2 regions of the Streptomyces sp. NPDC042336 genome follow, and region 2 is predicted to be linked to the other one. Evidence: predicted binding sites of a transcription regulator. Region 2 holds the regulator's gene; the other holds the start of a gene.
What was found. Region 2 encodes HspR, which represses chaperone genes until heat shock. Its sites were predicted from a motif close to TTGAGNNNNNNNNNCTCAA; they were not measured.

Region 1: the regulator HspR is predicted to act here: its motif matches at 7,391-7,409, upstream of lon (endopeptidase La).

What each region holds. Positions count from the first base shown of each region.
Region 1 covers NZ_JBVJEA010000009.1:180,210-191,929, forward strand. Annotated here, with positions in the region: gene ACZ6IM_RS21050 (hypothetical protein) at 1-132, shown strand, start outside; gene ACZ6IM_RS21055 (DUF6104 family protein) at 179-364, shown strand; gene ACZ6IM_RS21060 (multifunctional oxoglutarate decarboxylase/oxoglutarate dehydrogenase thiamine pyrophosphate-binding subunit/dihydrolipoyllysine-residue succinyltransferase subunit) at 484-4,296, opposite strand; gene ACZ6IM_RS21065 (sensor histidine kinase) at 4,577-5,701, opposite strand; gene ACZ6IM_RS21070 (response regulator transcription factor) at 5,698-6,432, opposite strand; gene ACZ6IM_RS21075 (spermidine synthase family protein) at 6,546-7,253, opposite strand; gene lon (endopeptidase La) at 7,432-9,855, shown strand; gene ACZ6IM_RS21085 (lysozyme) at 9,936-10,763, opposite strand; gene ACZ6IM_RS21090 (MarR family winged helix-turn-helix transcriptional regulator) at 11,011-11,505, shown strand; gene ACZ6IM_RS21095 (protein phosphatase 2C domain-containing protein) at 11,527-11,720, opposite strand, start outside.
Region 2 covers NZ_JBVJEA010000010.1:300,276-311,995, reverse strand. Annotated here, with positions in the region: gene ACZ6IM_RS23195 (helix-turn-helix transcriptional regulator) at 108-983, shown strand; gene ACZ6IM_RS23190 (helix-turn-helix transcriptional regulator) at 980-2,008, shown strand; gene ACZ6IM_RS23185 (helix-turn-helix transcriptional regulator) at 2,123-3,160, opposite strand; gene ACZ6IM_RS23180 (sugar ABC transporter substrate-binding protein) at 3,311-4,429, opposite strand; gene ACZ6IM_RS23175 (heat shock protein transcriptional repressor HspR) at 4,625-5,080, opposite strand; gene dnaJ (molecular chaperone DnaJ) at 5,086-6,276, opposite strand; gene grpE (nucleotide exchange factor GrpE) at 6,319-6,996, opposite strand; gene dnaK (molecular chaperone DnaK) at 6,993-8,849, opposite strand; gene ACZ6IM_RS23155 ((Fe-S)-binding protein) at 9,295-11,577, shown strand; gene ACZ6IM_RS23150 (FG-GAP repeat domain-containing protein) at 11,712-11,720, shown strand, end outside.

The DNA.
Region 1 (11,720 bases), on a different contig from region 2:
GCCGGGGCGGCACTCCTGGTCCGGGGCGCGCGGCACCGCAGCGCCGGCCGGATCACGGTGGGCGCCCTGCTGGCCGCCCACGGCACGTCACTCCTCGCCCGCCCCGGCACCCGCGCGGCGCCGTTTGCATAGTCTTGGGGGCGGATTCGGAACACGGACGCACGCAGGAGAACATCACATGTACTTCACCGACCGCGGCATCGAGGAACTGGAGAAGCGGCGCGGCGAGGAAGAGGTCACCTTCGAGTGGCTCGCCGAACAGCTGCGTACGTTCGTCGACCTCAACCCGGACTTCGAGGTGCCCGTCGAGCGCCTCGCCACCTGGCTCGCCCGGCTGGACGACGAGGACGAGGACGAGGAGTAGGACCACGCGCGGCTTCCAGCCCTGCCTCGGCCGGGCGGCGCCGGGCGAACGCCAAGAGGCCGGCCCCGGGGAACGGGGCCGGCCTCTTCGGTCGCGCGGCGGGGCCGAAGCCCCGGGTATCAGGCCTCGAAGACCTCACGCACCAGCTGCTCCTGCTCCGCCTGGTGCCGCTTGGCCGAGCCGACGGCCGGGGACGAGCTGTGCGGCCGCGAGATGCGGCGCAGGCGCTCGCCGTGCGGGACGTCGGCGCCGACCGCCAGGTCCAGGTGGTCGATCAGGTTGAGCGCGATGAACGGCCAGGCACCCTGGTTCGCCGGCTCCTCCTGGGCCCACAGGTACTTCTCGGCGTTCGGGTACTTGGCGATCTCCGCCTGGAGCTCGGCACCCGGCAGCGGGTACAGGCGCTCGATGCGGATGATCGCCGTGTCCGTCAGGCCGCGCTTCTTCCGCTCGGCGTCGAGGTCGTAGTAGACCTTGCCGGCGGTGAAGACGACCTTCCTGACGGCGGCCGGGTCGACCGAGTCGTCGCCGATGACGGGGCGGAACTGGCCCGTCGTGAACTCCTCCGCCTTCGAGGCCGCGGCCTTCAGGCGCAGCATCGACTTCGGGGTGAAGACCACCAGCGGCTTGTGGTGCGGGTTGTGCACCTGCCACCGCAGAAGGTGGAAGTAGTTCGACGGCAGGGTCGGCATGGCGACCGTCATGTTGTTCTGCGCGCACAGCTGCAGGAAGCGCTCCGGGCGGGCCGAGGAGTGGTCCGGGCCCTGGCCCTCGTAGCCGTGGGGGAGCAGGAGGGTGACGCCGGAGGTCTGGTTCCACTTCTGCTCGGCCGAGGAGATGAACTCGTCCACGACCGTCTGCGCGCCGTTGACGAAGTCGCCGAACTGCGCCTCCCACATCACCAGCGCGTCCGGGCGGGCCAGCGAGTAGCCGTACTCGAAGCCCATCACCGCGTACTCGGAGAGCAGGGAGTTGTAGACGTTGTACCGGGCCTGGTCCTCGGACAGGTACAGCAGCGGGGTGAACTCGTCGCCCGTCTCCCGGTCGATGACGACCGCGTGGCGCTGGCCGAAGGTGCCGCGCTGCGAGTCCTGGCCCGTCAGCCGGACCGGAACGCCCTCCAGGAGGAGGGAGCCGACGGCGAGGGTCTCGCCCATGCCCCAGTCGATCGTGCCGTCCTCGACCATCGCCGCGCGGCGCTGCAGCTGCGGCAGCAGCCGCGGGTGGATGGTGACGTGGTCGGGGATGTTGACCTGGGACTCGGCGATCCGCTTGACGGTCTCGGCGCTGACCGCGGTGTTCACGGCGACCGGGAACTCGGCCTGCGGGTCCGAGGGCTCCGCGGCGGTCGGCTGCGAGACGGCCTCGCGGACCTCGGTGAAGACCTTCTCCAGCTGCCCCTGGTAGTCCTGCAGCGCCTGCTCGGCCTCTTCCAGGGTGATGTCGCCGCGACCGATGAGGGACTCGGTGTAGAGCTTGCGCACCGAGCGCTTCTTGTCGATCAGGTCGTACATCAGCGGCTGGGTGAAGGCCGGGTTGTCCGACTCGTTGTGACCCCGGCGGCGGTAGCAGATGAGGTCGATCACCACGTCCTTGTTGAACGCCTGGCGGAACTCGAAGGCGAGCCGCGCGACGCGGACCACGGCCTCCGGGTCGTCGCCGTTCACGTGGAAGATCGGGGCCTCGATCATGCGGGCCACGTCCGTCGCGTACATGGACGAACGCGAGGACTCGGGGGCCGCGGTGAAGCCGACCTGGTTGTTGATGACGACGTGGACCGTGCCGCCGGTGCGGTAGCCGCGCAGCTGCGACATGTTCAGGGTCTCGGCCACGACGCCCTGGCCCGCGAAGGCGGCGTCGCCGTGGATCGCCACCGGCAGGACGGTGAAGTCCGTGCCGCCCTTGTTGATGATGTCCTGCTTGGCGCGCGAGACGCCCTCCAGGACCGGGTCCACCGCCTCCAGGTGCGAGGGGTTGGCGACCAGCGAGACCTTGATCTGCTCGCCGTCCAGGCCGGTGAAGGTGCCCTCGGCGCCCAGGTGGTACTTCACGTCGCCGGAGCCGTGCATCGACTTCGGGTCGAGGTTGCCCTCGAACTCGCGGAAGATCTGCGCGTAGGACTTGCCGACCACGTTGGCCAGCACGTTCAGCCGGCCGCGGTGGGCCATGCCGATGACGACCTCGTCCAGGCGGGACTCGGCCGCCGAGTCGATGACCGCGTCCAGCAGCGGGATGACGGACTCGCCGCCCTCCAGGGAGAACCGCTTCTGGCCGACGTACTTGGTCTGCAGGAAGGTCTCGAAGGCCTCCGCCGCGTTCAGCCGGCGCAGGATGCGCAGCTGCTCCTCGCGCTCCGGCTTGGTGTGCGAGCGCTCGATGCGGTCCTGGATCCACTTGCGCTGCTTCGGGTCCTGGATGTGCATGAACTCGACGCCCGTGGTGCGGCAGTACGAGTCGCGCAGCACGCCGAGGATGTCGCGCAGCTTCATCAGGGACTTGCCGGCGAAGCCGCCGACCGCGAACTCGCGCTCCAGGTCCCACAGGGTGAGCCCGTGCTCGGTGATGTCCAGGTCGGGGTGCTTGCGCTGCTGGTACTCCAGCGGGTCGGTGTCGGCCATGACGTGGCCGCGGACCCGGTAGGAGTGGATCAGCTCGAAGACGCGGGCGGCCTTGGTGACGTCGTCGTCGTGCGAGGCGTCGATGTCCTTGAGCCAGCGGACCGGCTCGTAGGGGATGCGCAGCGCCTTGAAGATCTCGTCGTAGAAGCCGTTCTCGCCGAGCAGCAGGTTGGCGACCTGGCGCAGGAACTCGCCGGAGGCGGCGCCCTGGATGACCCGGTGGTCGTAGGTCGACGTGAGCGTCATGACCTTCGAGATGCCGAGCTTGTTCAGGGTGTCCTGGCTGGTGCCCTGGAACTCCGCCGGGTAGTCCATCGAGCCGACGCCCAGGATGACCGACTGGCCGGGCATCAGACGCGGCACGGAGTGCACGGTGCCGAGGCCGCCGGGGTTGGTCAGGGAGACGGTGACGCCGGTGAAGTCGTCCATCGTCAGCTTGTTGTCGCGGGCGCGACGGACGATGTCCTCGTAGGCCTGCCAGAACTCGAAGAAGTTCAGCGTCTCGGCCTTCTTGATCGCCGCGACGACCAGCTGGCGGTCGCCGTTGGGCTTGACCAGGTCGATGGCGAGGCCCAGGTTGATGTGGGCCGGCTTGACCAGGGTCGGCTTGCCGTCCTTCTCACCGAAGGAGTGGTTCATCGACGGCATGGCCTTGATGGCCTGCACCATCGCGTAGCCGATCAGGTGCGTGAAGGAGATCTTCCCGCCCCGGGCGCGCTTGAGGTGGTTGTTGATGACGATGCGGTTGTCGAACAGCAGCTTCACCGGGACCGCGCGCACGGACGTGGCCGTGGGCAGCTCCAGCGAGGCGTTCATGTTCTTCGCGACCGCGGCGGCCGGGCCGCGCAGGGTCACCAGCTCGGGCCCCTCCGGGGCGGCGCCGGCGTCCTTGGCGGGCGCGGCGGCCTTCGCCTGCGGCTTGGCGGCGGGCTTGGCCGGCGCGGGCGCGGCGGCGGGCTTCGCGGCCGGAGCGGCGGGGGCGGGCGCGGCGGGCTGCGCGGGAGCGGGCGCCGCCGCCTTCGGCTGGGCCGGGGCGGGAGCCTGCGCCTGCGGGGCGGGGGCGGCCGGTGGCGTGCTGCCGGTGTCCGTGGTCACCGCGGCGGACGCCGGCTGCGCCGCCGCTCCGGGCTTGTAGTCGGCGAAGAAGTCCCACCAGGCTCGGTCCACGGAGTTCGGGTCCTGGAGGTACTGCTGATAGATCTCGTCGACGAGCCACTCATTGGCACCGAACGCGGCCGCGGGGTTCTTTCCCGCGTTGTTCGCTTGGTCGGTGTCGGTCGAGATGCTCGAGTTACTGGGGGACTGTGGCGACACGGCGAGAACCGCCCTCTTCCGCTTCACAAGATGGTGGACAGCGGGAATCAAGGCTACGCCTACCGGCCCCCGAAGGTCAGACTGGGCCGGTCCATCGTCGCGTAAGTCACATCGCGGACCGCGTTTCGGCGCTGGAAATGGCGGGAAACAAGCGAGGTTCTGTTGCGTGAGGGATCGGGAGAGCGGGACCCGGCGCCTGGAGAACGCGGGTCCGTGCCTGATCACACGTGTCCGCCAGCGCGGACACAGTGGATCTTGATGTTCCGCTTCGAACCCTACGTCAACCGGACGTCGACGGCAGGCCCGGAAGAGTGATGAGAATCCGGCAGCCCCGCTCGGATTCGGCCACCCCGATCCGGCCGCCGTGCAGATCCACCGCCCAGCGCGCGATCGCGAGGCCCAGACCGGTGCCGCCGTCGCTGCCCGGACCGTGCGGCCGCGACACCGAACCCCGGTTGAACCGCTCGAACACCCGGCGCCACTCCGAGCGCGGAATGCCGGGTCCCTCGTCGAGAACCTCCAGTTCCAGGGACTCGGGCAGCTCCCCGCGCCGCGCCCTGACCGTCACCCGGCCGTGCGGCGGGCTGTGCTTGACGGCGTTGTCGATGAGGTTGGCGACGACCTGGTGGATGCGCTCGGGGTCGGCGTGGGCGGTCAGCTCCGGCGGGAAGACGTCCAGCGCCAGGTGCACGTCGGTGCGGGTGTGGCTGCCGGAACCGGAGGCGATGCCCGCGCGCGCGGAGGCGACCATGTTGGCCTCCTTCAGCACGCCCGACAGGTAGGGCCACACCTCGAAGCGCCGCTTGCGCAGCGGTATGACGCCGTTGTCCAGGCGGGAGAGGTCCAGCAGCGTCTCCACCAGCCGGCCGAGCCGCTCGGTCTGGCCGAGCGCCGTACGCATCGTCTCCGGGTCGGCCTCGGTGACGCCGTCGACGATGTTCTCCAGCACCGCGCGCAGGCCCGCGATCGGGGTGCGCAGCTCGTGCGAGACGTTCGCCACCAGCTCCTTGCGCTGGAGGTCCTGGGCCTCCAGGTCGTCGGCCATGCGATTGATGGTGACGGCCAGGTCGCCCAGCTCGTCGCGGCGGTTCTCGCGCACCCGGCGGGTGTAGTCGCCGTGCGAGATGGACCGGGCCACCGCGTTCATCTCGTCCAGCGGCGCGGTCAGCGAGTGCGCCACGAACTGCGTGATCAGCAGCGTGGCGATCATCGAGAACACCGTGATGAAGCGCAGCTCCGTCTTGGTGTGCACCGCGATCACCGACAGGCCGGTGGTGATCAGTACCGATGTGACGACGAGCGCGCCCAGCTTGGTCTTGATCGAGAACGGGCGTACGCCGCCCCAGGGCTCCCCGGAGATTCGAGGGCCGGGGCTCCTCCGTGCGGCTTCCCGTCCTCGGCTCATGGCGTCGGCGTCTCCAGGGCGTAGCCCACGCCGTGGACGGTGCGGATGCGCTCGGCGCCGATCTTCCGGCGGAGCGCCTTGATGTGGCTGTCCACGGTGCGGGTGCCGGAGGCGTCCGCCCAGTCCCACACCTCGGCGAGCAGCTGCTCGCGGGAGAGCACCGCGCGCGGGGTGTTCGCCAGGCAGACCAGCAGGTCGAACTCGGTGGGCGTGAGGTGGACGTCCTCGCTGCGCACCCGCACCCGGCGCTGCGCGTGGTCGATCTCCAGCTCGCCCAGGCGCAGGATGCCGCTGCGCGGCGTCGAGGCGGCCACCACGGCCCGCTCGACCCGCCGCAGCAGCACGTGCACGCGGGCGGCCAGCTCGCGCATCGAGAACGGCTTGGTCATGTAGTCGTCGGCGCCCACGCCGAGGCCGACCAGCATGTCCGTCTCGTCGTCGCGCGCGGTGAGCATCAGCACCGGCACCGGCCGCTGGGCCTGCACGCGCCGGCAGACCTCCAGGCCGTCGAAGCCGGGCAGCATGATGTCGAGGATCAGCAGGTCGGGCTGCCATGCCTCGGCCGTGTCGACGGCGGACGGTCCGTCGCCCGCCGTTTGCACCAGGAACCCCTCGGCGCGCAGCCGGGTCGCGATGGCGTCCACGATCGTCTGATCGTCCTCGACCACCAGCACCCGACGCTGTGCGCCCTGGGTGGCCGTGCCGTTGTGGGAGGTCTGTGTCTGCTCCATCGCCCGCCCCTGAGGTGTGCTTTCCGGAATCCGTGGGGTGATCCCATGACTGCGCTTGACGCTTGAATGATCCGCGTCAGGGCAGCAGCGTACGGGGAGTCACCACGCCTTTGCTATCCAGGCCCGACGCCGATGTGCACGACGTCCGGAACGCCCCGGGCAACGGGGATCTCTTCGGTACGCACCTGTTGGAAACCGGCATTACGCAAGGTTTCTTCGAATTCCGGAGAGGGCTGCGCGGACCATACGGCGAGCACCCCGCCGGGCCTCAACAGCCGTGCGCAGCCCGCCAGTCCGGACGGCGTGTACAGCCCGTCGTTGCCCTCCGTGACGGTCCAGCCGGGGCCGTTGTCGATGTCCAGGCACAGGGCGTCGTACGTGTCGGATGTCTCATTGACGTACTCGACCAGGTCCGCCTCGACGATCCGTGCGCGGGGGTCGGCCAGCGCCCCGGCGGAGAGCGCGGCCAGCGGTCCGGCGCGGTGCCAGTCGATGATGGCGCCCTCGCGCTCGACGACCGCGATCCGGCCCCAGCGGGGGTCGGCGGCCGCGTGTGCGAGGGAGAAGCCGACGCCGAGTCCGCCGATCAGCAGGTGCGGCGCGGTCCGCCCGCCGGAGGCGGCCAGCGCGTCGGCCGCCGCGTCGACCAGGCGCCGCTCCGAGCGCCCGTCCGAGGTGTCCATCAGGAAGCAGCCGTTCGCGATGATCTGGAGCAACGTCCCGTGCCGGCGCAGGACCACTTCGCCGTACGGGCCCTCGCGACGGTCCAGCACCTCGGGGGTCTCGAAGGCCTCGGGGGAGTCGTGGGTAGTGAGGGGCATCGGCCCATCCTGGCACCCGTCCCGGCGGAGGAATGCCGACCGGTGCGGCGGTGCTGTCCCAGAGGCGGGAAATGCCCCGTGGGGCTTGATCGCTCACAGCGAACAAGCCTTGGGGAACAATCGGGGACTCCCTTTCATTGAGTCGATGTAACTCAACTTGACTGCCGAAGGGGAGATCATGGCTGCTGAGTCCGCCGCCTTCACACCGCTCACCCTGCCCGTGCTGCCGCTCGACGACGAAGTGGTCCTGCCCGGCATGGTCGTCCCCCTGGACCTGAGCGACGCCGAGGTACGGGCCGCGGTGGAGGCCGCCCAGGCCGCCGCCAGGTCCGAGCCCGGCAAGCCCCGCGTCCTCCTCGTCCCACGTATCGACGGCACCCACGCCGCCACCGGCGTGCTCGGCACGGTCGAGCAGGTCGGCCGCCTGGCCGACGGCGACCCCGGCGCCCTGATCCGCGGCCGGGGCCGGGTGCGCATCGGCGCCGGCACCACCGGTCCCGGCGCCGCGCTCTGGGTCGAGGGCACCCGGGTCGACGAGACCGTGCCCGATCCGCTGCCCGGCCAGGTGGCCGAGCTGGTGAAGGAGTACAAGGCCCTCGCCACCGCGTGGCTGCGCAAGCGCGGCGCCTGGCAGGTGGTCGACCGGGTGCAGGCCATCGACGACGTGTCCGCGCTCGCCGACAACTCCGGATACTCGCCCTTCCTCTCCACCGAGCAGAAGGTCGAGCTGCTGGAGACCACCGACCCGGTCGCCCGTCTGAAGCTCGCCACGCAGCAGCTGCGCGACCACCTCGCCGAGCAGGACGTCGCCGAGACCATCGCCAAGGACGTCCAGGAGGGCGTCGACAAGCAGCAGCGCGAGTTCCTGCTGCGGCGCCAGCTCGAAGCGGTCCGCAAGGAGCTGCGCGAGATCAACGGCGAGCAGGAGGGCGAGGAGTCCGACGACTACCGCGCCCGGGTGGAGGCCGCCGACCTGCCCGAGAAGGTCCGCGAGGCCGCGCTCAAGGAGGTCGACAAGCTGGAGCGGTCCTCCGACCAGTCGCCCGAGGGTTCCTGGATCCGCACCTGGCTCGACACGGTCCTGGAGATGCCGTGGAACGAGCGCACCGAGGACGCCTACGACATCCGGGGCGCCCAGGCCGTGCTCGACGCCGAGCACGCGGGCCTGGAGGACGTGAAGGAGCGCATCACCGAGTACCTGGCCGTGCGCAAACGGCGCGGCGACCGTGGTCTCGGCGTGGTCGGCGGCCGGCGCGGCGGTGCCGTACTGGCCCTGGTGGGTCCGCCCGGCGTCGGCAAGACCAGCCTCGGCGAGTCCGTCGCCCACGCGATGGGCCGCAAGTTCGTCCGCGTCGCCCTCGGCGGCGTGCGCGACGAGGCCGAGATCCGCGGCCACCGGCGTACGTACGTCGGCGCGCTGCCCGGCCGGATCGTGCGGGCGATCAAGGAGGCGGGGTCGATGAACCCGGTCGTCCTGCTCGACGAGATCGACAAGGTGGGCTCCGACTTCCGGGGCGACCCGGCCGCCGCCCTCCTCGAAGTCCTGGACCCGGCCCAGAACCACACCTTCCGGGACCACTACCTGGAGGTCGAGCTGGACCTGTCCGACGTGGTCTTCCTCGCCACCGCCAACGTCCTGGAGGCCATCCCCGAGGCCCTGCTGGACCGCATGGAGCTGGTCCGGCTCGACGGCTACACCGAGGACGAGAAGGTCGTCATCGCCCGTGACCACCTGCTCCCGCGCCAGCTGGAGCGGGCCGGACTGGACGCGGACGAGGTCACCGTCGACGAGGGCGCGCTGCGCAAGCTGGCCGGCGAGTACACCCGCGAGGCGGGCGTGCGCACCCTGGAGCGGTCCATCGCACGGCTGCTGCGCAAGGTGGCGGCCCAGCACGAACTGGGCGAGCGGGAGCTGCCGTTCACCGTCACCGACGCCGACCTGCGCGACCTGATCGGACGGCCGCACCACGTGCCCGAGTCCGCCCAGGACCCGGCCGAGCGGCGCACCGCGGTGCCCGGCGTGGCCACCGGCCTCGCGGTCACCGGAGCGGGCGGCGACGTCCTGTACGTCGAGGCGTCGCTGGCCGACCCGGAGACGGGCGCGGCGGGGCTGACCCTGACCGGCCAGCTGGGCGACGTGATGAAGGAGTCGGCGCAGATCGCGCTGAGCTTCCTGCGCAGCCACGGCGCGGAGCTGGAGCTGCCGGTGGGTGACCTGAAGGACCGGGGAGCGCACATCCACTTCCCGGCGGGCGCGGTCCCCAAGGACGGCCCGAGCGCCGGCGTCACCATGACCACGGCCCTCGCCTCGCTGCTCTCGGGCCGGCTGGTCCGTACCGACGTGGCGATGACCGGCGAGGTCTCGCTGACCGGGCGGGTGCTGCCGATCGGCGGGGTCAAGCAGAAGCTGCTCGCCGCGCACCGGGCGGGGATCACCACGGTGATCATCCCCAAGCGCAACGAGCCCGACCTGGACGACGTCCCGGCCCAGGTGCTGGACAAGCTCGACGTCCACGCCGTCACCGACGTCCGTCAGGTCCTGGAACTGGCGCTCGCACCGGCGACCAACGGTGCGCAGCGCGAGGTTCCGGTCGCGGCGTGAGCGACGCGTACCGCAAGAGGCGGAGGCCCGGGTCCCGTGAGGGGGTCCGGGCCTCCGCTCCGTACGCGGGGGAGGGGCCGTCAGCCGTTGGCCAGCGCGACCACGCGGTCCAGCGCGCCGTTGAACTTGTTGTGGTCGCCGACCGTCGGACCGGACGACGTGTACTGCCACATCGTGTAGTAGCCCCAGCCGGCCGGGAGCGTGCCCACCGTCGAGGCGTACCGGGCGATCCACAGCGGGTTGTACGCGGCGAAGCCGCCGTAGTTGCCGGTGCACTGGGTCCACCAGCTGGTGGCGGTGTAGATCACGGCGTCCCGGCCGGTGCGGGCCTTGTACGTGTTCAGGAAGTCGCTGATCCAGGAGACCATCGCGCTCTGCGACTTGCCGTAGCAGGCGGCGCCGTACGGGTTCCACTCGATGTCGAGCGCGCCCGGCAGCGTCTTGCCGTCCCTGGACCAGCCGCCGCCGTGGTCGACGAAGTAGTTGGCCTGGGCGGCGCCGCTCGTCGTGTCCGGGGTGGCGAAGTGGTACGCGCCCCGGACCATGCCGACGTTGTAGGAGCCGTTGTACTGCTGGGCGAAGTAGGGGTTGGTGTAGTACGTCCCCTCGGTGGCCTTGGCGTAGGCCCACCTGACGCCGCTGTTCCACAGGGTCGACCAGGCGACGTTGCCCTGGTGGCTGGAGACGTCGACGCCCTCCGTCTGAGCCGCGCGGCCGGGGACGGGGGTGCCGTGTTCGCCGTCGTGGGCCGCGACGCCCATGCCCATGTGGGCGGAGCCGCGCGGCGGGACGTCCGCGGACGAGGCGGCGTCCGCGGGAAGGGTGAACACGAGGGAGAACGCGGCGAGCAGGATCCCGGTGACGGCGAACCGCCGCCCGCGGGCCGATCCGGATCTGTGCACGAGCATGACGTGCCTCCGCTGGCTCGGTGGTGCTCGGTGGGGGATGCGCTGGTGGGGAGGACCCCTGTATGGCGTGCGCATGCCATCGGAAGGTCCGGTGAAGACTCTACGCACGTAGAAACGGCGGGTGGAAGAGGACTGGGAGCCGCCGTTGGTCTACGCCTGCGAAATACTTGGCGAGCTGCGGCGATGGCAGCCCGTGGCGGAAACTTTCAGGACCGTGAAAACCGGAAAAAGCGAGGCAGGGGCTGACGTGCACGAAGACGGGAACGGCGGCGGTCGGGCAGGCGAATCCCGCCTGTCCGGCGGTGGCGTGAACCAACCCGAGTTCCTCGCCCTGGAACGGGAGTTGACCTTCCTGCTGCGACGGGCCCGGGCCAACCAGGGGGAGATGGCCCGGGAGGTCCACCCCGACCTGGAGTCGTCCGCGTACGGCCTTCTCGTCCGGCTCGGCGAGTGCGGCGGCCAGCGCGCCACCGACCTCGCCGCCTACATCGGCGTCGGCAAGGCGACGATGTCACGCCAGCTGCGCGCCCTGGAGGAACTGGGACTCGTCGCCCGCGAGCCGGACCCCGCGGACGGCCGGGCCTGGCTGGTCACCCTGACCCCGGAGGGCCAGGAGCGCGTCGGCCGGGTCCGGGAGGCCCGCCGTGCCCGGTACGCCCGCCGGCTCGCCGACTGGGACCCGCGCGAGGTGACGGAACTGGCCCGGCTGCTGCACGAACTCAACCGCGGGATGGAGAAGTAGGACCGGCCCCGCCCGTCCGGCTCACAACTCGGCGTAGACCACCGTCGCGTCGTCGTGCGTCTTGCTGCGGCCGAGGAACGCCCGGTCACCGGCCGCGTCCGCGCTCTCCAGCTCCCGCACCCGGTCCACCAGTGCCCGCGCGCCCTGCTTGCGCACCAGCGCCAGGCAGTCCGCCCAGTCGCCCTCCCGGAACTTCTCCACCCACCGCGCGGCCC
Region 2 (11,720 bases):
ATCCCCATGCAGTTACTGAACTGTGCGAGGAGGGGGCACGCCTCTACGCGAACGCCCTGCGCACCGGACGTATCGCTCGTGGCGAGGCGAATCACGTCCCCTGCCTCATGGAGTTCGCACTCCTGCATCCCGACCCCGACGACGCCAACTGGCTCCTGCCCGTGTCTCCGGCGGTCGCCCTCGCGCGGCGGCTGAATCCGATCGAGCACGAGATATCGGAGCGCCGGCGCACCTCGATCAAGCTTGCTGCGGCCTTCGAACCCTTCATGGCCCTGAGCGCGCAGGGGGCGGCACCGACCCACTCGATCACCGTGCTGGAGGGGCTCGACCGCATCAACGCGGCCCTTGATCTGGCCACGGACCAGTGCGTGGTCGAGATGCTCACGGTCCAGCCGAGTGCCCGGCATCCCGAGCGCAGGCTCATCGAGGGCCTGGAGCGCGACAGGACGCTGATCGACCGCGGTGTGCGCATCCGCACCCTCTATCAGCACACGGCACGGTACAGCCCCGAACGCATGGCCTACGTGGACCAGTTCCCGAACGGGAAGGCCGAGTACCGCACCATCGACGAACTCGTCGAGCGGCTCATCATCTGCGACGAGACCGTGGCCTTCATCCCCATCCGGGACGACCGGCAGGTCGCGCTGGAAATCCGCCACCCCGGGCTGGTCCGCTATCTGATCAAGGTGTTCGAGTTCATCTGGGGTCGAGCCGTGCCGCTCACCGCCGGCGCCCCCTACGAAACCGCTCCCGACGGCATCACCGACATCCAGCACTCCATAGCCAAGCTCCTGGTCGAAGGCCACGTCGACGAGGCGATCGCCCGGCGCCTGGGCATGAACGTCCGCACGTGCCGCGCGCACATCGCCAAACTGGCGTCCGCACTGGGGAGCGGCAGTCGCGCCCAGCTGGGCTACCTCATCGCCCAGTCGGGAATCCTGGAACAGGAACGCCAGGACGTCACCGACGGGGACGGTCTGTGACGGGAGAGGCACACGAGCGCACGACGGCATCGCACGAGGCGCATCCGGAGCACGGTCCGGAGGACCTCTGCACCGCCGGAACACTCCTGTACACCCAGGCACTGCGTGAAGGCCGCATACCGGCCCCGGAGGCCGCCGCGACACCATGCCTGACGGCCTATGGGCTGCTGCAGCCGCGCGTCGGCGAACCCGATTGGCTGGAGCCGGTCGCTCCGGCCGTCGCCCTGCACCGGATGCTGGACGTATCCGCACAGCGTGTCGCCGAGGAGAGGCGGCGGGAAGCCCGACTGTCCGCGACGTTCGAACCGTTGATGCAGGTGGACGGCCGGCGCACGGCCGGTGCCGACACCGGTGCCGTACGTGTCCTCAGTGGCATCCCACAGATCAACGAAGCCATCAGCGACGTCATGGCGGACGCGACCAACGAACTCCTGTGCATCCAGCCCAACGCGCACTACGGCGACCGGCGCGGACAATTGTCCCAGCACCTGTCACTGCGCCGAGACCAGGAGATGCTCGACCGCGGTGGGCGGATCCGCACCCTCTACCAGCACACCCAGCGTCACTTGCCCCTGGTCCGGGCCCGCTACGAGCAGTTGCGCGGAGACGCCGAGGCGCGCTCCCTCGACGAGGTGACCGACCGCCTCATCATCGTCGACCGCCGGGTCGCCTTCATCCCCGCGGACGATGAGGCGACCCTCGCGCTGGAGGTCCGTCACCCCGCCCTCATCAACTATTTCGTGACCACCTTCGAGCGCCTGTGGCGACTCGCCACACCGATGCATCCGCAGGCGGCCCCACGCCCGTCCCTGAACGGCGTCACGCCGCGGCAACGCACCATCGCCGCCCTGCTCGTCGAGGGTCACACCGACTCGGACATCGCCGACCGCCTCGGCATGAACGTCCGCACCGCCCGCGTCCACATCGCCAAACTCGCCGCCACCCTCGGCAGCGAGAGCCGAGCCCAGCTCGGCTACCTGATAGCGGAGTCGGGAATCCTCAGGCAGAGGGATGTCGATCAGTGACGGTGTCGCACGCGGAGCACGGTCCGCAGGAGATGAACGTCCGCACCGCCCGCGTCCACATCGCCGAACTCGCCGCCATCCTCGGCAGCGAGAGCCGGGCTCAACTCGGCTACCTCATCGGGCAGTCGGGGATTCTCGGCCAGGGAGGACGACGGGGGCCGGGGTGCTGCGCGGGGCGCCGTCCAGGCCGGCCTGGGCTATGCGGACGCCCAACTGCGTCCGGCTGGCCGCGCCGAGGGTCTCCGAGAGGCGGGCGATGTGCGCGCGGGCCGTGCGGACGCTGATGCCGAGGCGTTCCGCGATCACCGCGTCCTGGTGGCCCTCGGCGAGCAGCGCGGCGATGGACTGCTCGCGGTGCGAGATGCCCTCGATGCCGGTGTCGGGCAGCGGGGCGGTCAGCGGGATCGCCAGGCGCCACAGGCGTTCGAAGACCGTGACCAGGTAGGCGATCAGCGCCGGGTGGCGCAGTTCGAGGGCCATCGTGCGGTCGGTGTTGGCGGGGATGAAGGCGACCGTGCGGTCGAAGAGGATGAGGCGGTCGATGACCTCGTCCAGGGTGCGGGCCTCCACCGCGTCCCCCATGAGTTCGAGGTAGTTGAGCAGGCCCTGGCCGTGCCGGGCCACGTGCGTGTACAGGTCCCGCATCCGCACCCCGCGCCCGCGCAGCGCCAGCGCCCGGTGCAGCCCCTCGGACAGCTCGTGCTCCCGCCGGATGCCGCCGGGCTGGACGGTGAGCACCTCCGTCGTACAGGACTGCGTCGCCTCGTCCATCGCGGCCTGGATGCGGGACAGGCCGTCGAGGACCCGGATCGCCGTGCTCTCCGTGCCGGCCGGGGTCTGGAGCAGCCTGCCGAGGTCCGCGTACCACTCGAAGGCCTCCACGGCCGAGCCCACCCGCCGCTGACTGGCGCTGACCTCGTCGTGGACCCCGCGCAGCAGCCGGGTCATGACCTCCTGCGGGGAGGTCGGCACCAGCCAGTCCATGTCGTCGGGGTCGGGGTGCAGCAGGGCCAGCTCAAGGAGGCAGGGGACCGGCTCGGCGTCCTGGCGCGGCACCCTCCCGCGCCGTACGGCCCGGGAGTACACGCGGTCCCCGGCCGCGCACAGCCGCTCGGCCCCGTGCGGGTGCTCCTGAGCCCCGTGCCCGGCCATCGCCCATCCCACCCCCGGTTCCGGCTCTTCCGCAGCGCAACTATGCGCGGCCAGGACCGGCTCCGCAACACGGCTCCGCCCCGCACGGGAAACGAAAAGCGGCGGTTGCGACCGGAATGCCCCGACGGTGGAACCCGGAAGGCACGCGGGCTACTTCAGGCCCAGCTCCGCGCACGCGTCCGCGTACTTGGCGGTGCAGATGTCGCTGACCTTGTAGAAGCCGTCCGCGATGACCGTCTCCTCGATGTTCGCCTTGGTGAGCGCGACGACGGGGACGAGCTGGGCCGGCACGCCCTTGTGGGTGGGGCTGTCGACCTTGTCGCGGGCGAGCGCGTCGAACTGGATGTCCCGGCCCTGGACCCGCGCCACGGCCATCTCCGCGGCGTTCTCGGCCTGCTGCGGGTAGGACTTGTACACGCTCATGTACTGCTCGCCGGTGACGATCCGCTGGACCGCCGCGAGCTCCGCGTCCTGGCCGGTGATCGGGGGCAGGTCGGTGACGCCCGCGTCCTCCAGGGCCTTGATGATGCCGCCCGCCATGCCGTCGTTGGCGGAGTAGACACCCGCGATCTTGTTCTTGCCGATCTTCTCGATCGCCTCGGTCATGTTCGCCTCGGCGTTCTCCGGCTTCCAGTCCTTGGTGTCGAAGGACTGGGCGATCGTGAGCTTGCCGTTCAGCTCGGACAGCGCGCCCGCCTTGAACTGCTTGGCGTTCGGGTCGGTCGACGAGCCGTTCATCATGACGATCTTGTCGGAGCTGTCCGGGTCGCCGCCGAGCGCCTCGATGAGGGAGCGGCCCTGGACCTCGCCCACCAGCTCGTTGTCGAAGGAGATGTAGGCGTCGACCGGGCCCTCGGCCAGCCGGTCGTAGGCGATGACGGGGATGCCGGCGTCCTTGGCCTTCTGCACGGAGTCCCCGATGGCGTGCGCGTCGACCGGGTCGAGCACGATCACGTCGACCTCGTCCTCGATCATCTGCTGCATCTGATCGGCCTGCTTGGTGGCGCTGGCCTCGGCGTTGGCGTACTTGACGATGCCCTCGTCGCGCGTCAGCTCACCGATCTTCTTCTTGAAGAAGGGGTAGTCGAACAGCTCGTAGCGCGTGTTCTCCTTCTCCGGCAGCAGCAACCCGACCAGGAGGTCGTTGCCCTTGGTCGGGCTCGCGTCGTCGCTGCTCTCCGACGCACCCAGCACACCGCAGGAGGCCAGCGAGAAGGTCATCAGGGACGCGGCCACGGATATGGCGGTACGACGGGCACGGCTGCTCACTGCGCTAGACCTTCCGACACACGGGTGTAGTTGGTACCGAGGTGACCCAGGTGAAGGAAGCCAACGCTGTCTTCACCAAATCGTCAAGAAGTACTAGACCAATGAGACAGCACCGTTGTGAACAAGCCCCGGAGGACGGGTTGGTCCTCCGGGGCTGTAGATGCCGTTTTCCCTTGTGCCGCCTGCCGGTCCGGCTCAGTCCGAGGGCTGGCCGTGGCGCTTGGGCCGCCAGACCACCAGGGCGCTGGTCTGCTGTACCTCTTGGTAAGGGACCAGGTCACGGCGGTACGACGCGTGCACCGCGGCCTCGCGCTGGCGCATCGCCGTGGCCGCGCCGTCGAGCGCGGCGGCCAGCTCGGCCGCGCGGGCCTGGAGCTCGGCGACCTGGTTCTCCAGCTCGATGATGCGCTTGATTCCGGCCAGGTTGATGCCCTCGTCCTGCGACAACTGCTGGACCTGTCGGAGCAGTTCGATGTCGCGGGCCGAGTAGCGCCGGCCCCGGCCGGCCGTGCGGTCAGGGGAGACCAGGCCGAGGCGGTCGTACTGGCGCAGGGTCTGCGGGTGGAGACCGGAGAGCTGGGCCGCCACCGAAATGACGTAGACCGGGGTGTCCTCGGTCAGTTCGTACGGGTTGCGTCGCCGACCGTCCATTCCCGTCAAGCTCCCTTCGCGGCCTGGAACAACTCCGCCCGCGGATCCTCGTCCGCGGTCGCCTCGCGATACGCCTCCAGCGCGTCACGAGCCTTCCCCGTCAGATCCTTCGGAACACTCACCTCCACGGTGACCAGGAGGTCGCCGCGGGTGCCGTCCTTGCGGACCGCGCCCTTGCCCCTGGCCCGCATGGTGCGGCCGTTGGGCGTGCCCGCCGGCAGCTTGAGCGTGACGGGCGGACCGCCCAGGGTCGGGACCCTGACCTCGCCGCCGAGGGCCGCCTCGGCGTAGGTGACCGGGACGGTCACGGTGAGGTTGTCGCCCCGGCGGCCGAAGACGGGGTGTTCCTTGACGTGCACGACCACGTACAGGTCGCCCGCCGGACCGCCCCGCTCGCCCGGCGTGCCCTTGCCGCGCAGCCGGATGCGCTGCCCGTCCGACACCCCGGCGGGGATACGGACCTGCATCGTCCGCGAGGACTTGGCGCGTCCGGAGCCCTTGCAGACGTCGCAGGGGTCCTCGGCGATCAGGCCGCGGCCCTTGCAGTCCGGGCACGGGTCGGTGAGCGAGAAGCCGCCGCCCGAGCCCCGGGCGACCTGGCCGGTGCCGACGCAGGTCGGGCACACGCGCGGCGTGCCGTTCTTGTCGCCGGTGCCGGAACAGGCCTTGCAGGGTGCCTGCGAGGACATCCTGAGCGGCACGGTCGCGCCCTCGATGGCCTCGGTGAAGCTCAGGGTGACCTCGGACTCGATGTCCTGCCCGCGCCGCGGCTGCGTGCGCGTGCCGGTGCCGGGTCCGCCGCCCGTGCGGTTGAACAGGCCCCCGAAGACGTCGCCGAGCCCGCCGCCGAAGCCGCCGGCGCCCTGGCCCCCGCCCTGGGCGCCGCCTCCGAAGAGGTCGCCCAGGTCGAAGTTGAAGGTGCCGCCGCCGGCGCCGGGCCCCGGACGGAACCCGCCGTTGCCGAACAGCGCGCGGGCCTCGTCGTACTCCTTGCGCTTCTTGGGGTCACCGAGGATGTCGTTGGCCTCGGAGATCTCCTTGAAGCGCTCCTCCGCCTTGACGTTTCCCTTGTTGGCGTCCGGGTGGTTCTCGCGGGCGAGCTTCCGGTACGCCTTCTTGATCTCGGCCTCGGTGGCGTCCTTGGGGACGCCGAGAACCTTGTAGTAGTCCTTCTCGATGAAGTCCTTCGTGCTCATCCTCGACGTCCCTCCTTCCTCGGCTTCCTCGTCACTTCAAGCTCAGCCCTCGTCCGGGCCACCGCTCTCCTTGGTCCCGGCGTCGTCCTCCGCGTCGGAGGCGTCCTGCCCCTCGGCGCCGGCCTCGGCCGGCTTGACCGTCTGGGCGCCCGGCTGCGGCTCGGCGACCGCCACCCGCGCGGGGCGGATGGTGCGTTCGCCGATCCGGTACCCGGGCTGCAGGATCGCCACGCACGTCGTCTCGGTGACGTCCGGTGCGTAGGAGTGCATCAGGGCCTCGTGGATCGTCGGGTCGAAGGGCTCGCCCTCCTTGCCGAACTGCTGGAGGCCCAGCTTGGCCACCGTGGTCTCCAGCGACTCCGCGACGGACTTGAAGCCGCCGACCAGCTCCCCGTGCTCCCGGGCGCGGCCGACGTCGTCGAGTACGGGAAGCAGCTCGGACAGGAGGTTCGCGACGGCGACCTCCTTGACCGCGACGCGGTCCCGCTCCACCCGGCGGCGGTAGTTCTGGTACTCGGCCTGGAGGCGCTGGAGGTCCGCCGTGCGCTCGTTCAGCGCGGTGCGCACCTGGTCCAGCTGGGCCACCAGGCCCGCGTTCTCGCTCGCGTCCCCGGCCGGGGCCGCCCCCTCCTCGGAGGCGGCCTGCGGCTCGGCGTCGTCAGGGGTGGCGCCGGAGGGGACGTCGGGCTTCTCGTCGAAACCCGGGGTCTCCTCCGTCACGCGGCACCGTCCTTGCGCTCGTCGTCCACGATCTCGGCGTCCACGACGTCGTCGTCGGCGCCCTTGCCGTCGGCACCGGCGCCGGCACCCGGGGCCTCGCCGCCGGCGGCCTGCGCGGCCTGGGCGTCGGCGTACATGGCCTGGCCCAGCTTCTGCGAGACGGCGGCGACCTTCTCGGTGGCGGTGCGGATCTCGGCGGTGTCCTCGCCCTTGAGCTTCTCCTTCAGCTCGGCGACGGCACCCTCGACCTCGGTCTTGACCTCGCCGGGGACCTTGTCCTCGTTGTCCTTGAGGAACTTCTCCGTCTGGTAGACGAGCTGCTCGCCCTGGTTGCGGGACTCGGCGGCCTCGCGGCGGGCGTGGTCCTCCTCCGCGTACTTCTCGGCCTCCTGGCGCATCCGGTCGACCTCGTCCTTCGGCAGCGAGGAGCCGCCGGTGACGGTCATCTTCTGCTCCTTGCCCGTGCCGAGGTCCTTCGCGGTCACGTGCATGATGCCGTTGGCGTCGATGTCGAAGGCGACCTCGATCTGCGGGACGCCGCGGGGCGCCGGCGGCAGACCGGTCAGCTCGAACATCCCGAGCTTCTTGTTGTACGCCGCGATCTCGCGCTCGCCCTGGTAGACCTGGATCTGCACGGAGGGCTGGTTGTCCTCGGCGGTGGTGAAGATCTCCGAGCGCTTGGTCGGGATCGTCGTGTTCCGCTCGATCAGCTTGGTCATGATGCCGCCCTTGGTCTCGATGCCGAGGGACAGCGGGGTGACGTCGAGCAGCAGGACGTCCTTGACCTCACCCTTGAGGACACCGGCCTGGAGGGCGGCACCGATGGCGACGACCTCGTCCGGGTTGACGCCCTTGTTGGCGTCCTTGCCGCCGGTCAGCTCCTTGACCAGCTCGGCGACGGCGGGCATACGGGTGGAGCCACCGACGAGGACGACGTGGTCGATCTCGGACAGCTGGATGCCGGCGTCCTTGATGACGTTGTGGAACGGCGTCTTGCAGCGCTCCAGCAGGTCGGAGGTCAGCTGCTGGAACTGGGCGCGGGTGAGCTTCTCGTCCAGGTGCAGCGGGCCCTCGGCGGAGGCCGTGATGTAGGGGAGGTTGATCGTGGTCTCGGTGGACGAGGACAGCTCGATCTTGGCCTTCTCGGCCGCCTCGCGCAGGCGCTGGAGGGCCATCTTGTCCTTGGCCAGGTCCACGCCGTGGCCGGACTGGAACTGCTTGACCAGGTAGTCGACGACGCGCTGGTCCCAGTCGTCACCGCCGAGGTTGTTGTCACCGTTGGTGGCCTTCACCTCGACGACGCCGTCGCCGATCTCCAGCAGCGAGACGTCGAACGTACCGCCACCGAGGTCGAAGACCAGGATGACCTGCTCGTCCTTGTCCAGGCCGTACGCCAGCGCGGCGGCGGTCGGCTCGTTGACGATGCGCAGGACGTTGAGGCCCGCGATCTCACCGGCCTCCTTGGTGGCCTGGCGCTCGGCGTCGTTGAAGTACGCCGGGACGGTGATGACCGCGTCGGTCACCTTCTCGCCCAGGTAGGACTCGGCGTCCCGCTTCAGCTTCTGCAGCACGAAGGCGCTGATCTGCTGCGGGTTGAAGTCCTTGCCGTCCAGGTTGACCTTCCAGTCGGTGCCCATGTGGCGCTTGACCGAGCGGATGGTCCTGTCGACGTTCGTGACCGCCTGGCGCTTGGCCACCTCGCCGACGAGCACCTCACCGTTCTTGGCGAAGGCGACGACGGACGGCGTGGTCCTGGCGCCCTCGGCGTTGGTGATGACGGTGGGCTCGCCGCCCTCCAGAACGCTGACGACGGAGTTAGTCGTGCCCAGGTCGATGCCGACCGCACGTGCCATGGTGAATAACCTCCAGCTGACTTGAGTGGAACAGGCTCAAGTGTGCACGACACCCGGCGATGGGTCAACAGAGGTGAGTCGGGCGGACTCAACTCTTATCCGTTCCTTACGCGCAATGGCGCCCTGACCTGCATTTTCTCGACACCCATGGCCTGACGAACGGAAAAATCACCCCGGGCAAGGACGCGCCACCAGGGACTCCGATTGCCCCTGCGACGCACCGCACCGCCGGACCGGGCGGGGCACAGGCGGAGCGCGGGCGGGGCCGCGGACGGGGCGCCGGGTTCGTACGGGGCCGATGGGGTCAGGGTTGCCTCAGCGACGCAGATCACCGCACGTCCGACTACAGTGCGGCGGAGGATGGGGGTACTCTCAGACGAACTGAATAAGTTACCGCTTAGTAACACCACCCCCTCGTAACCTCGCAGGCCCGAGGAGCCCCCAAATGCAACTCGCCGCGATCATCGTGTCGCTGGTCCTGATCGTGGTCGGCGTCGCACTGTTCGGCCGCGCCGTCCTGCAGATCTTCACCTACATGCGGCTGGGCCAGCCCGTACCGGCCGGAACGCGGACCAACGACCCCGTGGACCGCACCGTCACCGTGGTCAGGGAGTTCCTCGGCCACACCCGGATGAACCGCTGGGGCATCGTCGGTGTGGCGCACTGGTTCGTCGCGGTGGGCTTCTTCTCCCTGCTGCTGACCATCGTCAACGCCGTCGGCCAGCTCTTCCGGGCCGACTGGATCCTGCCGGTCATCGGCGATTGGGCTCCGTACAACGTCTTCGTCGAGTTCATCGGCACGATGACGGTGCTCGGCATCCTGGTCCTGATCGTGATCCGGCAGCTCAGCCACCCGCGCAGGCCGGGCCGCAAGTCCCGCTTCGGGGGCTCCAACTTCGGCCAGGCGTACTTCGTCGAGGCCGTCATCCTCATCGTCGGCGTCTGCATCTTCATGCTGCACGCGCTGGAGGGCGTCCTCCACCACGTGGACGGCTACGAGGCGTCGTTCTTCATCTCGTACCCGGTCGTCTCCGCGCTCCAGGACGTGGACCTCGGAACGCTGCAGAACCTCGTCTACTTCTTCGCCGGACTGAAGATCGCGACCTCGTTCATCTGGATGATCACGGTCGCCCTGAAGACCGACATGGGCGTGGCCTGGCACCGCTTCCTGGCCTTCCCCAACATCTGGTTCAAGCGCGACGCGAAGGGGGGCACCGCCCTCGGCGCGCTGCTCCCGATGACCTCGGGCGGCAAGCCGATCGACTTCACCGACCCCGGCGACGACGACGTGTTCGGCGTCTCCCAGGTCGAGCAGTTCTCCTGGAAGGGCCTGCTGGACTTCTCCACCTGCACCGAGTGCGGCCGCTGCCAGTCGCAGTGCCCCGCGTGGAACACCGGCAAGCCGCTCTCCCCCAAGCTCCTGATCATGTCCCTGCGCGACCACGCGCACGCCAAGGCCCCCTACCTGCTGGCCGGCGGCGGCAAGACCATGGAGGGCGAGGAGAAGGCGTCCCAGGAGCAGCTGGCGGGCGTGCCCGCGGCGGCGCTGGCGGAGGCCGAGCGCCCGCTGATCGGCACCCTCGAAGAGAACGGCGTCATCGACCCGGACGTCCTGTGGTCCTGCACCACCTGCGGCGCCTGCGTCGAGCAGTGCCCCGTCGACATCGAGCACGTCGACCACATCGTCGACATGCGCCGCTACCAGGTCATGATCGAGTCGGCCTTCCCGTCCGAGGCCGGCACGATGCTCAAGAACCTGGAGAAGAAGGGCAACCCCTGGGGCCTGGCGAAGAAGCAGCGCCTGGAGTGGCTCAAGGAGCTGGACTTCGAGGTCCCGGTCGTCGGCAAGGACATCGAGGACCTCACCGAGGTCGAGTACCTCTACTGGGTCGGCTGCGCCGGCGCCCTGGAGGACCGCGCCAAGAAGACCACGAAGGCCTTCGCCGAACTGCTCCACATCGCGGGAGTCAAGTTCGCGATCATGGGCGGCGACGAGAAGTGCACCGGTGACTCCGCCCGCCGCCTGGGCAACGAGCCCCTGTTCCAGGAGCTCGGCATGGAGAACGTCATGTCCCTCAACGCCGCCTTCGGCGAGGAGATGGACGAGGACGGCAAGGTCGTGCCGGAGTCGGCGAAGCCGAAGTCGGCCAAGAAGATCGTCGCGACCTGCCCCCACTGCCTCAACACCCTCGGCAACGAGTACCCGCAGCTCGGCGGCGACTACGAGGTCGTCCACCACACCCAGCTGCTCCAGCACCTGGTGGACGAGGGCAAGCTGGTCCCGGTCACCCCGGTCGAGGGCATCATCACCTACCACGACCCCTGCTACCTGGGCCGCCACAACAAGATCTACACGCCCCCGCGCGAGATCATCGCCGCCGTCCCGGGCGTCCGCAACGAGGAGATGCACCGCCACAAGGAGCGCGGCTTCTGCTGCGGCGCCGGCGGCGCGCGGATGTGGATGGAGGAGCGGATCGGCAAGCGCATCAACAACGAGCGCGTCGACGAGGCGCTGAGCGTGAACCCGGACATCGTCTCCACGGCCTGCCCCTTCTGCCTGGTGATGCTGACCGACTCGGTCAACGGCAAGAAGAACGACGGCAAGGCCAAGGAGTCCATCCAGGTCGTCGACGTCGCCCAGCTCCTGCTGGACTCCGTCAAGACCCCGGCCGACCCCACCGGCGAGCCGGAGCCGGAGAACGAGCCGACGCCGGAACCGGTGAAGTAGCCGACGCTCACGCACACGACCGACACCCCCGGGCTCCCTGCGGACCCGGGGGTGTCGCCGTATGTCGAACGCGTGCATGATTACCCGGTCGTTGTCGGTAATGGTGGTACGGGTCGATACGGACGAGGTGAACGGTGCGGCGC